Regions from separate parts of the Vagococcus sp. QWL-13 genome, predicted to be linked through region 2. Evidence: riboswitches for the same ligand, from Rfam matches in the RefSeq annotation. Region 2 holds a riboswitch; the other holds the start of a gene.
What was found. A riboswitch is a leader RNA that binds a small molecule or an ion and turns the genes downstream of it on or off. The one in region 2 is predicted to bind lysine.

Region 1: another riboswitch for lysine. It lies ahead of lysA (diaminopimelate decarboxylase); the one in region 2 lies ahead of AC4PHI_RS01150 (ABC transporter permease subunit).

Annotation. Positions count from the first base shown of each region.
Region 1 is NZ_CM178746.1:1,297,062-1,303,852, forward strand. Features, by position in the region: gene AC4PHI_RS05980 (amino acid ABC transporter ATP-binding protein) at 1-691, shown strand, start outside; gene AC4PHI_RS05985 (transporter substrate-binding domain-containing protein) at 716-1,522, shown strand; gene AC4PHI_RS05990 (amino acid ABC transporter permease) at 1,561-2,268, shown strand; gene AC4PHI_RS05995 (amino acid ABC transporter permease) at 2,322-2,942, shown strand; lysine riboswitch at 3,062-3,234, shown strand; gene lysA (diaminopimelate decarboxylase) at 3,416-4,666, shown strand; gene dapA (4-hydroxy-tetrahydrodipicolinate synthase) at 4,732-5,619, shown strand; gene dapB (4-hydroxy-tetrahydrodipicolinate reductase) at 5,610-6,308, shown strand; gene AC4PHI_RS06015 (aspartate-semialdehyde dehydrogenase) at 6,400-6,791, shown strand, end outside.
Region 2 is NZ_CM178746.1:219,612-226,402, reverse strand. Features, by position in the region: gene AC4PHI_RS01165 (EamA family transporter) at 1-326, opposite strand, end outside; gene AC4PHI_RS01160 (FAD-dependent oxidoreductase) at 510-1,859, shown strand; gene AC4PHI_RS01155 (hypothetical protein) at 1,996-2,298, shown strand; lysine riboswitch at 2,500-2,675, shown strand; gene AC4PHI_RS01150 (ABC transporter permease subunit) at 2,760-4,355, shown strand; gene AC4PHI_RS01145 (amino acid ABC transporter ATP-binding protein) at 4,368-5,108, shown strand; gene AC4PHI_RS01140 (undecaprenyl-diphosphate phosphatase) at 5,381-6,214, shown strand; gene AC4PHI_RS01135 (GntR family transcriptional regulator) at 6,418-6,791, shown strand, end outside.

The DNA of each region.
Region 1 (6,791 bases), 1.1 Mb from region 2:
TTTTCAAGCACTAAAGAATATCTCCTTGGAAATAGAAGCTGGAGAAAAAGTCGTCATTCTTGGGCCGTCTGGTTCGGGAAAAAGTACTCTAATTCGCTGTATGAATAAACTTGAAGATGTGACCGAGGGCAGAATCGTCATCAACAATATAGATGTGACAAAAAAATCAGCACCTATCCATCGGGTTCGTGAGAAAGTAGCTATGGTATTTCAAAATTTTAATCTTTATGCCCATAAAACGGTGCTGGAAAATTTAACTCTGGCTCCAATAAAGGTTCAAAAAGTAAAAAAAGAAGATGCCGAAAGAACTGGAATGGAGTATTTGGAACGTGTGGGACTTGCTGACAAAGCCGATGCGTACCCTGCACAACTCTCCGGCGGACAGCAGCAGCGTGTGGCAATTGCCCGTGCACTAAATATGCACCCATTGGCAATTCTTTTTGATGAGCCCACATCGGCATTGGATCCGGAAATGATTCAGGAAGTGCTGGATGTCATTGCCGGATTAGCTGAAATGAATATCACCATGGTAGTGGTGACCCATGAGATGGGATTTGCCCGTTCAGTTGCGGATCGTATTGTTTTTATGGACAACGGTTCGATCATAGAAACAGGAACCCCTGACGAGTTTTTCAATAATACACAAAATCCGCGAGTTCAAGGATTTTTAAGCAAAATTATTAATCATTAGACATAGGAAAGGAAGGAATAAGTTATGAAAAAATTTAAAGCTGTTTTATTAGGTATGGCAGTCGTACTGTCTCTTGGTTTGATTACAGGCTGCTCAAATAATGATGATGATAAAAAAAATGCCGGAAACGGTTTGGAGAAAATAAAAAAAGCCGGTGTGGTTAAAATAGGGATCAAAGAAGATGTCCCGAATTTTGGCTTTTTGAATCCTGACACTAATAAGCATGAAGGTATGGAGATAGAGATAGCTAAAAAAATCGCCAAAGATTTGACCGGCAGTGAGGACAATATCGAATTTGTCGGTGTTACTGCAAAAACCCGGGGACCTTTACTTGACAATGGGGAAGTGGATATGATTATCGCCACTTTTACCATTACCGACGAACGTAAAGAAACTTATAATTTCTCTACACCTTATTATAAGGATGAAATTGGCTTTTTAGTGCGTAATGATGAAGGTGTAGATTCCATGGAGGATCTAGACGGAAAAATGATTGGTGTGGCACAAACTGCGACAACAAAACAATCATTGGAAGAAAAAGCCAAAGAAATCGGCATTACACTTAAATTCAGTGAATATGCGACCTACCCAGAATTGAAAACAGCATTAACTTCTAAAAGAATCGATGCTTTCTCCGTGGACAAATCGATTTTGACAGGTTATGTAGACGGCGGTACGAAGATTTTAGATGATGGATTTTCACCGCAAGAATACGGTGTAGCGACAAAGAAAAGCAACAAAGAATTGCATGAACATCTAAATAAATTGATTGAAGGCTGGGAATCTGATGGCACATTAGATGAGATATATGCAAACAACGGGTTAAAATAAACTTTCATCCCGTCAATTATCATATGAAGGGGGAAAATATTTTGTTAGTTGCATCTATTTTTTATTCAAATACAGGGCCATTTGCCTTATTCCGTTGGGAGGCTTTATTCAAAGACCTCCCAGTCTTTGTGAAATCATTTGGATACACTATCGCCCTTTCCATTGGTGCGATTTTGCTTGCTTTTATTATCGGACTAATATTCGGGATTGTTTCTCAGGCGAAAAATCCCCTAGCTCGGGCATTGGTTCGAATTTATGTGGAGTTTTTCCAAAACACGCCTTTGTTGATTCAAGTTTTTTTTGTTTATTATGGACTGCCTTTAGTGGGAATCGTTATGCCGGTTTATTTGATCGGAATTATTTGTGTGGGATTGTATCATGGCGCGTATATTTCTGAAGTCGTGCGTTCTGGAATTGGTTCAATTCCTAAAGGTCAGCTGGAAGCCGCCATGTCTCAAGGCTTTACTTATTGGAATGCCATGGGTTACGTGGTTTTGCCCCAAGCTTGGCGTGTGATGCTGCCTCCTTTGACAAATCAGGCAGTGAATTTAATCAAAAACACATCGGTGATTGCCATTATTTCTGGAGCTGATATCATGTTTACCGCAAACAGCTGGTCGTCAGTCAACTTGAACTACGTCCCGGCCTTTGCCTTTGCCGCAATTTTATACTTTATTCTTTGTTTTCCACTTGCATCAGCTGCTAGAAAACTGGAAGAAAAGAATAAAAAATTGTACAGCAAATAAGAGAGGAGAAAAACAATTTGGATACAATAGGACAAATTTTCACTTTCAATAATATGAAATTTATACTGGAAGGTTTGGGTTTGACCCTCTATATATCGGCTGTAGCAATTTTATTAAGTATGTTTTTTGGCACTTTTTTAGCTATTTTTAGAAATATGGAAAAGGGCCCTTTGAAATTGCTTGCGACTATATACATAGAAGTAGTTCGGAATGTCCCTAATTTGCTGTGGATTTTTGTGATTTTTTTAGTTTTTCGTCTAAAATCCACACCGGCAGGCATTGTAAGCTTTACCGTGTTTACCACAGCTGCTCTGGCAGAAATTATTCGCGGCGGGTTGAACAGTGTGGGGACAGGACAAATCGAAGCGGCAATTTCCCAAGGCTTTAATCAGATACAGGTGATGTGGTTTATCATTTTACCTCAAGCCTTTCGAAGCATGCTACCGGCAATTATGTCCCAATTTGTCACAGTGATCAAAGACACAAGTTTTTTATGGTCGGTCTTAGCGTTACAGGAGCTTCTAGGGAAAGCAAACATTTTAATGGGACGCTACACAGCTACCTCACAGGTATTTGCGTTATACGGCATTGTGGCAGTCGTTTATTTTGTTGTCAACTTTACTATTTCCCACTATGCTAGACGATTGTCGAAGAAATGGGCGAAAGCTTATTAAGATATTTTCAAGTTATTTGTGACGGTAATCCTGTGATTTCAAGGATAATAAGAAATGAAATGAAAACTTTTTAATGTTTACCATAGACAATTTTAATATTACATGATATCATCAATTTAATTTCATAAAGAGGTTGCAGTGTAAATGAGTAAGGTGTGGGAGAAGGCATTTGTTGATCATACCCGAAAGGTAACCACTGCCGAACGGGACTTTATCGGCGGATAGAGATCGTGGGGGTATGGGGAAAACCTATATCACTCCTACTTGTATAAGTAGAGGCGCTGGATCATAATTTTGAAACATAGTGATAAAGCCTGTACTTTACGTATAGGCTTTTTTGTATAATATCTATAAGGAAGTAATCTCTGGTGCAAAACCATTTATGAACTTACCAAAAACTTGTTAGAATTTGCTAAGAAGCAGTATAAAATTTTGATCCGCGAGTGGAGTTAAAAGCAAAAGGAGAAGATAGTATGTCAGAATTGTTAATCGGCGGAGTGTCAGCAGAGTCTTTAGCTAAAGAATACGGCACACCATTATACGTTTATGATGAAACTAAAATCAATGATAGGATTAGTGAATATACAGACAACTTTATTTCCCAGTCTTTCCAGACGAAAGTGCTGTACGCATCAAAAGCTTTTCAGTGTATCAAACTGCTGCACAAGATAGAAGCTGCCGGTCTTTATTTGGATGTGGTAAGCGGCGGGGAAATCTTCACTGCACTGGAAGCGGGCTTTCCAACTGATAAAATATATTTTCATGGCAATAATAAAACACCGGAAGAAATTGAGTTTGCTGTCTCAGAAGGCATCACCCATTTTGTGTGTGATAATGTCATGGAGTTGGAAGTGCTGGAACAGGAAGCACGGAAACAGGGAAAAATTATTTCGGTAATGTTGCGTTTAAATTTAGGAATAGAAGCACATACCCATGAATATATCGTTACTTCTTATATCGATTCCAAGTTTGGCATGTCTTTGGAAAGTGAGGATTATCGGGAAAGTTTGTCAGTGATAAATTCAAGTCCTTGGCTAGAACTGGAAGGGTTCCATTCTCATATCGGTTCCCAGATTTTTGAGATGGATGCCTGGTTGGCAGCAATTGAGAAACTGGTTGATTTAGCTGCAAGTTTTTCTCAACCTTTGTCATTAAATATTGGCGGCGGTTTTGGCATCAAGTATACAAAAGAAGACAAACCGTTAAGTATCCCAGAAGTTGTTGCCCAGCTGGTGCAGGTAACGGAAGCTGCTTTAGCCAAACGAGAAATTCAAATCAACGCCTTAATGATTGAACCTGGCAGAAGTTTGATTGGTGAAGCCGGAACAACGCTTTATACTGTGGGATATCAGAAAAAAACTCCGAACAAACACTATGTTTTTGTAGATGGCGGGATGACGGACAATATCCGTCCAGCTCTTTACCAAGCGAAGTACAGCTGTGATGTGGCGACACGTTTAGCAGAAGAAAAAAGCAATAAAGTGACGATTGCCGGAAAAATGTGTGAGTCGGGGGATGTAGTGATTGAAGAAACATTTTTACCTGAAGTGGTGCAAGGGGACGTGTTGGCAGTATATTCCACAGGAGCTTACGGCTATTCCATGAGCAGTAATTATAATCGGGCGACAACGCCGGCAGTGATTTTTGTTAAAGACGGTGTGGCAAAAGAAGTCATCAAGCGACAAACTTTAAAAGATTTATTGAGAAATGATGTCAGAAATTAAAAGTATTCTGTTTGAATCAAATTAGACAAAAAAATTCGAAAAATTTAAAAAAGGTGGAGATAAAAATGTTTAAAGGGTCGATTGTTGCGCTTGTTACGCCATTCACGCAAGACGGAAAAGTAGATTTTGAAAAATTAGAGTCGTTGATTGACTGGCACATAGACAATAAAACTGACGGCATTGTTGTCTTTGGGACCACAGGAGAGTCGCCAACTTTGACTATTGAAGAGGAAAAAGAAATCGTTGCTTGTGCCGTAAAAACAGCGAAGGGTCGGGTTCCAATTATCGCTGGAAGCGGCAGCAACAGCACCCAAGAAGCGTTGCACAGAAGTCTGGTGTTTGAGGAAATAGGTGCAGATGGATTATTGCTGATCACCCCTTATTACAATAAAACAAATGAAGAAGGAATGAAGCAGCATTTTCTGACAGTCGCTGACAAAGTCAATATCCCTATCGTTCTTTACAATGTTCCTAGCCGGACAGGCTGTCAGATTTCTATTCCAGTATTGAAAGAATTGAGTCTCCATCCAAATATTGTGGCAATCAAAGAAGCTTCGGGAGATATTTCTTATGTTATGCAAGTTTCTAAACTGATTTCCGATGACTTTGGTCTGTTGAGCGGCAATGATGACACCATCTTCCCGTTGTTAAGTGTGGGAGGTACAGGAGTTATCAGTGTTTGGGCCAATATTATGCCTAGAGAAGTACATGATTTAGTTAAATCATTTGAAGAAGGTGACATTGCCAAATCATTAAAAATTCAGCAAGACCACTTGCAGTTAATCAATACTTTATTTGTTGAAACTAATCCAATCCCGGTCAAAAACGCCATGAATTTTTTAGGATTTGAAGTAGGACCATTGCGTTTGCCATTGACAGATCTCTCAGAAGCTAATGAAAAAGTCTTGAAAGAAATTTTAGAAAGTTACGGGGAGGCATTGACATGGAAATAGGCGTAGTCGGCAATGGACAAATGGGGTTGACTTTAGCGGAAACAATTAAGGAAACTTCCCATCAGATGGCCAAGATGTGGGATATTTTTCCGGAAAATGAAACAGCCTCAGTTGACGTACTAGTCGATTTTTCTAACCCGGAAAATCTAACGAACTTATTAAATTATGCGGTGAAAAATAATGTACCGGTCGTAATTGCGACCACAGGATATACTGATGAACAACTACAGCTGATAAAAAAAACGGCAGAAAAAATTCCTGTTCTTTTTAGCGGTAATTATAGCTTGGGTGTGATTGTGATGAATCAAGTAGTCAAACAGTTGGCTGAAAGTTTAGGTGAAAACTTTGACATCGAAATCATAGAAAAACATCATAATAAAAAGCTGGATGCACCGTCAGGAACGGCTAAAATGCTGTTAGGCAGTGTGATGGAGACAGGAGATTTTACTCCGGTTTATGGGCGGGAAGGTATCGCCCCAAGACAACCCAAAGAGGTTGGTGTTCATGCATTACGCGGAGGTACTATCGTTGGCGAACATGAAGTGATTTTTGCGGGAACTGATGAAGTGCTTTCTATTAAACATGAGGCATTCTCGAAGAAAATATTTTCCAAAGGATCGCTTGTAGGTGCAGCATGGCTGCTGCAACAAGAACCAGGTCTGTATTCGATGGAAGATTGTTTATTTTAATATAGCTGGTGCTGATCTAAGGATCAGAGGAATAAATCAGAATAATCAGAGATGCATAAGGCATCAAAAGAATGATAAAGGGTGGAAGTAGATGAAAAAATATCATGTATGTATTGTAGGAGCAACTGGGGCTGTCGGTCAAACGTTTTTGAAAGTTTTAGACGAGTATGATTTTCCCTTGGCCTCCTTGAAACTTTTGGCTTCAAAACGAAGTGCAGGAAAAACTTTTGAATTCAAAGGACAGGAATTAGTCGTTGAGGAATTGACTGAAGAATCTTTTTCAGGGGTGGATTTAGCATTATTTAGTGCAGGGGGAAGTATTGCAGAAAAGTTTGCTCCTATTGCTGTCAAAGCAGGTGCTAAAGTCATTGACAATTCAAGTATGTTCCGTGAAGACCCAACAATCCCTCTGGTAGTCCCTGAGGTGAATTTCAGCGATGTGACAGGACATTCGTTGATCGCAAATCCAAACTGTTCTACGAT
Region 2 (6,791 bases):
AAAAATGACAGCAGTGCTGAAACCGCCCCTGATGAATTGCTGATAGGCGAGGCTATCGATAACTCGATATAGCGCAGGCCCACATAGCCGATTGTCATTGATAGGATATACATAAACGACACAGGCAGGTACTTAATCAAATTCATCCAATCAAATGCCACACCTTTAAAAATCATGTAGCCGATTGCGTGAAGCCCCATGACTCCGCCTACCATGACTACAGTTCGCAAAGCGCTGTATTTTTCCGAAGGGTGATTTCCTTTTTTATAAAACAGATCGGCGGTCCCCCAAGCCAAAACTGAGATCATCGCAGGTATAAACCACATAAACATCCCCAACCTTTCAATTATCGTCCTTACATAAAGTACCGTAATTTTTTATAATCGTCAATGACGTTTTACTTCCCAGCCTCCTTTTTTTAAAGCAAAGACACAGGCTAATCTTTGCTTATTTCAAAGGTTATTCGTTATAATGGAGATGTATAAAAATAATTATAGGAGGTAATTTTCATGAAAGTCATCGTTTTAGGTTCTTCCCACGGCGGCTATGAAGCAGTTGAAGAATTATTGCTGACTCATCCAGATGCTGAAATTCAGTGGTATGAAAAAGGCGACTTCATCTCATTTATGGGTTGAGGGACTCAAATGTATCTCGAAGGAGTAGTCACTGACGTTAATTCAATACGTTACATGACTGCCGAAGAGATGGAAAAACGTGGGGTCCACGTTTTCGTAAACCAAGAAATCACTAAACTGGAAGCTGACAAACATCAAGTACGGGTGCTTGATCATTTGACTGGCGAAGAGCGAGTAGAGTCTTATGATAAAATCATTTTAAGTCCGGGGGCTGATCCATTTATTCTTCCTGTTCCGGGAAATGATTTAGGCAACATCAAAACTATGCGCGGCCGTCAGGATACCATTGATTTAAGATTGCTCTCCGTTGATCCGGAAATCAAAAATGTGGTCGTAATCGGTGCCGGGTATATCGGTATCGAGGCTGCTGAGGCTTTCGCTTTGGCAGGCAAACATGTGACGGTAATCGATATCATTCCCCGTCCGCTTGGTGTCTATCTGGATAAAGACTTTACCGATGTTCTTGAAAAAGAAATGGAAGAAAACGGCGTTCATTTAGCAATGAGAGAATCTGTGACAAGCTTTACCGGTGAAGGAAAAGTTGCGTCGGTCATTACTGACAAAGGAGAATATCCTGCCGATTTAGTCGTCATGTCTGCTGGTGTCCGTCCTAATACTCGATGGCTGAAAGATGCTGTTGATTTGCATCCTAACGGAATGATCAAAACAGACCGCTATATGCAGACCAGCCAGCCGGATGTCTTTGCGATTGGAGATGCCACGCTAATCCAGTACAATCCCGGCAAGACCGAGGTCAATATTTCTCTTGCCACAAACGCCAGACGCCAAGGCCGCTATGCTGTCAAAAACCTGATCGAACCTGTCGCACCATTTCCTGGAGTTCAGGGATCGTCTGCTTTAAGAGTTTTTGATTATAAATTTGCTTCAACTGGGTTAAATGACCAAATGGCAGAAAAATTAAACATTGACATCAAATCAGTTCTGTTGGATCAAGATACTTTAATGGACTTTATTCCAGAAAAAATGAAGGAACGGGTCATGTTCAAATTAGTTTACGATCCTCAGACATTGGAAATTCTAGGGGCACAAATTTTATCCAAACAGGATTTGACTGCGAATATCAATGCGATTTCTATTGCTATACAAACGAAATTCACCATTGAAGAACTGGCTTATGCGGATTTCTTCTTCCAACCTGAATTTGATACACCTTGGAACCTGTTAAACATGGCTGGATTAAAAGCACTCCAGCAGGAAAGATAAACTTAAGCAAGATTCAAACCGAGGCAGACTCTGCCTCGGTTTTTTTCTACCCAAGTCAAAATAACAAATATTGCATGACTTTTTCACGTTAAAATGGTATGATTGTCCAAGATAAAAATGAAAGGGAGCGAGAAAAATGGTGGCATTTTTAATTTATTGGTTCAGCATTTTTGTCAGTCTTGCTTGGGTCATCCTTAGTATCGGATTCTCATTGTTTTACCTTGCAAGAAAAGAAAATGGTAACCTGTGGGCTTTTGCCTTCTTTAATCTTCTGGTAATTGTTTTTCTAGCAATTATTCTAGTCGTTTATAAAACTTGGGATTTCGATATCACATTATACAGTTCTGCTATCCGGGCACTGATGATTGCCAACGGAGGCCTGTCAGTGATTCAAGCCATCTTGGGTCGAGTCAAAAAACCACAAGTAGCACACTCATAAAATCAACCCTGCCGGAAGTTTGCTGGCAGGGTTTTTGTTTTTATCTAAGTTTTATCACATATTTCATCCACATGTTAATCATTTGCGAATTTCACAAATCATTCCGTTTTTAAACGCATCCGATAATCCCTTCCATTGTTTCCAGCTGGACTTGACGCAGTCAATTTTCTAGGCTATTATAGAAACAATTAAATTGCCTCATGATGAGGTAGAGGTCGCGATAATCAAGAAGCTTGGTCGAGTTTGAGGGAACGAAGACACTAAGTAGAGGGAAAGTCGCCGAAATGCTTACCAGCCTCTCTGGTAAGTGTTGGGACAGCAGCGAACAACTGCTGGACTGTCTTAGTCTGTGAAGACTAAGTTGCGCTATTTTCGTCAAGCGGAGGAAAATTTGTGCAATCCGAGACCTCGTGAAATTCACGAGGTCTTTTTTTATCAATATTATCCATAGGAGGAAACAAATGAAAAAAAGAATGAAATGGTTGTGTGCTTTCCTGCTGATTTTTTCTGCTGTGACTTGGAGCACCAGCAGTGCGTCAGCAGAAAATAGCGATGAAGCTGTGTTTAGAGTAGGAATGGAAGCCGGATACCCCCCGTTTAACTGGACCCAGCAAACAGATAAAAATAATGCTGTACCCATTGACGGACAAAAAGAGTATGCGGGTGGATATGACGTTGAAATCGCAAAAAAAGTCGCCGATGGTTTAGGAAAAGAACTGGTCATCGTGAAAATATCTTGGGACGGCTTGGCTCCTGCACTGACTTCAGGGAAAATTGATGCTATTGTTGCGGGGATGTCCCCGACTGCCGAACGGAAGAAAGCCATTGATTTTTCAGAAGCCTATCACCATGCAGAACTTGTGATGATGGTAAAAAAAGGCTCTCCCTTTGAAGAAGCCAGATCACTAGCCGACTTTGAAGGTGCCAAAATCACCGGTCAGCTGGGGACTCTCCATTACGATGCCATCGACCAAATTCCCGGTGTGCAAAAAGAATTAGCCATGGATGATTTTCCGGCCATGCGCGTAGCACTGGAGTCTGGAGTCATTGATGGTTACGTGTCTGAAAATGTTGAAGGAATCACCGCGAAAAAAATCAATCCAAATTTCGTCATGGTGCAATTTGCTGAAGGGAAAGGTTTCGAACTGTCGGAAGCCGATTCGACTGTTGCCATAGGATTAAGAAAAGGAAGCCCGCTGACTGAACCGATTAATGAGATTTTGGGAAATATTTCCAGAGAACAACGGGAAGAAATCATGGCTACTGCAATTGGGCAACAACCCGGAGCCGAGGACGAGGCTACCGGAGGGTTTTTCTTTTGGGTCAAAAAAATCGTGGAAGAAAACGGCGTGATGTTCGTACGGGGAGCCGGAATGACTTTGCTTATCTCACTAATCGGAACGATTTTAGGCACAGCGATTGGGATGGCTATCGGGATGTTCAGAACGATTCCAACCCCTAAAAAAGCTGGTAAAAGAGGGATATTCAACTTTCTGAATGCTTTATTCTCTGTGTATATCGAAATCTTCCGCGGAACACCGATGATCGTACAGTCAATGGTCATCTACTATGGTGTGGCACAAGCATTCGGTATCAATATCAATCGTACAATTGCTGCAATTTTTATCGTGTCAATCAATACGGGCGCTTATATGACTGAAATCGTCCGCGGCGGAATTTTTGCTGTGGATAAGGGGCAGTTTGAAGCGGCACAAGCCATCGGGATGACCCACTTTCAAACGATGCGGCACATTGTTGTTCCCCAAGTCATCCGTAATATTTTACCGGCGACAGGCAATGAATTTGTCATCAACATCAAAGATACTTCTGTTTTGAACGTGATTGCCGTTTCAGAATTGTTTTTCCAGGCAAAAACCGTTTCTGGGGCAAACTTTAGATTTTTCGAAACTTTCTCTGTCGTTTGTGTCATATATTTTGTCATGACCTTCGCTGTGACCCAAATCTTGCGTCGTATTGAGAAAAAGCTGGACGGTCCCGGTCATTACGAACCCTATGGAAATCAGATGCAAGTTCAAAAGCCAAAAACCACTGACTAGGAGGGATTTTTGATGGAGAAAATGATTGAGATAAAAGATCTGCATAAAAATTTTGGTGAAAACCATATTTTAAAAGGTGTCAATTTAACCATTCATAAAGGAGAAGTTGTGACAGTCATCGGCTCATCGGGCTCGGGCAAGTCCACACTTCTACGCTGTATCAATATGTTGGAAGAACCTACCAGCGGTGATATTTTATTTAAAGGAGAAAGTGTTATGTCGGAAGACTGCTCACTTTCTCAATTACGCACACATCTGGGGATGGTTTTTCAACAGTTTAATTTGTTCGAAAATAAAAATGCTTTGCAAAATTGTGTGATTGGGCAAGTCCAAGTCTTGAAACGATCGCAAAAAGAAGCAGAAAAAATCGCAATGGAAAATCTTCGTAAAGTAGGCATGGGAGAATTCCAAAACGCCAGCCCTAAACAACTGTCAGGCGGACAAAAACAGCGGGTCGCTATCGCACGAGCACTCTCGATGAATCCGGACTGCCTGCTTTTTGATGAACCCACTTCTGCCTTAGACCCTGAAATGGTAGGTGAAGTTTTGAAAACTATTCGCGAGTTGGCAGCAGAAGGTCTGACGATGGTCGTCGTCACTCACGAAATGGGATTTGCCAAAGATGTCTCCGACCGGGTTGTTTTTATGGACCAAGGCGTGATTGCAGAAGAAAATACGCCGGAGAACATTTTTAACCATCCTAAAGAATTACGGACAAAAGAATTTTTAAAACGGATTTTAGAACAACATTGATACTTATACCCATCTTGTGGACAATGTGGATAACTTTGTGGAAAGTTGTCCACTTTTTTTTAGCTTTATCCCTTTGTTTCTAAGAGTTATTAACAAAATCATAAAGTTGTTAACAATTTTATGTGGATAACTTCATAAAATTACTTGATTTTCACTTTTTATTGAATTTTAAGTTCTAGTTAAAATCTCAAATTCAAATTGTTTTTTTTGAAAAAATAGGTATACTAATGGGCAGAAAGTTTTTTAATGTCAGTAACTGAAAGGATCTTAATATGAATTGGTATGAACTAATTAAAGCAATTATTTTAGGTGTAGTCGAAGGGGTGACCGAATGGCTGCCTATCAGCAGTACCGGACATTTGATTTTAGTGCAGGAATTTATGCAACTGGATGCCCGGCCCGAATTTATCGAAATGTTTAATGTGGTGGTCCAGTTGGGAGCGATTCTCGCGGTAGTTATTCTATATTTCCACAAGTTGAACCCTTTTTCTCCTAAAAAAACAACTGCAGAAAAAAAAGACACATGGGATTTATGGTTTAAAGTTATTGTCGGGTGTATCCCTGCCGGTGTTTTGGGACTGCTTTTTGATGACTGGTTTGATGAACATTTCCACAAATTTTTACCGATTGCCATCATGTTGATTTTATACGGTGTCTTATTCATCATTGTGGAAAACTTCAATAAAAATCGTGAACCAAAAATCACCAGCTTTAAAACATTTACTTATCAGACCGCTATTATCATCGGATTGTTCCAGGTGTTGTCATTAATGCCCGGAACTTCCCGCTCGGGAGCCACCATCATCGGAGCACTGCTTATTGGAACCTCCCGTTATGTAGCAGCGGAATTTTCATTCTTCCTCAGTATTCCCGTGATGTTCGGAGCTAGCGGTTACAAGCTTCTCAAGTTTTTTAAGGCAGGAGGAAATTTCATAGAAGGAGAACTGACCTTCTTGTTGGTAGGTTCTTTCGTAGCCTTTATTGTTTCCATCATAGCTATCAAGTTTTTGATGAATTTTATCAAAACCAACGATTTCAAACCTTTCGGCTGGTATCGGATTATCTTAGGTGCTATTTTGATTGGTTACTGGGGATTGTTTATGTAAAAAGAAAAACTATCTGTTCTGGAAAGGAATAGATAGTTTTTTCTATCCTGCCGATATGATTTTATGTCAGTGTTATTCGCCATAATTTCTGATTCTAATTTTAGATATTGATAGCTCACACGACTTCATCTGATATCTTTTTGACTTGTACGGACATTTAATCTATAATTTTCTGTAAACATACAGAATAAAGGTGAATTATCATGGCAAAAGCCAAATACCAATTGATTGCGGATGAAATTCGTTCAAAAATATTAGCAAAAGAATATAATGTCGGCGATGTTATCCCGCCGGAAACACAACTTCAAAAAGATTTCAACGTCAGCCGCCATACCGTCAGACAGGCGATTGCCCTGTTGGTAAATGAAGGACATCTGAAAGCAGAGAAAGGCTCAGGGACCTACGTCCAAATGCCTGCCCTCCAGACCTTAAACGGCGCACAAAAAAAAATCGGTGTCATTACCACCTACCTGTCAGATTATATTTTCCCCTCCATCATTCGTGGGATTGAGCAAGAACTAAGGGAAAATAATTATGGTCTTTTGTTGGCAAGTACAAACAATGATTTGTCCACAGA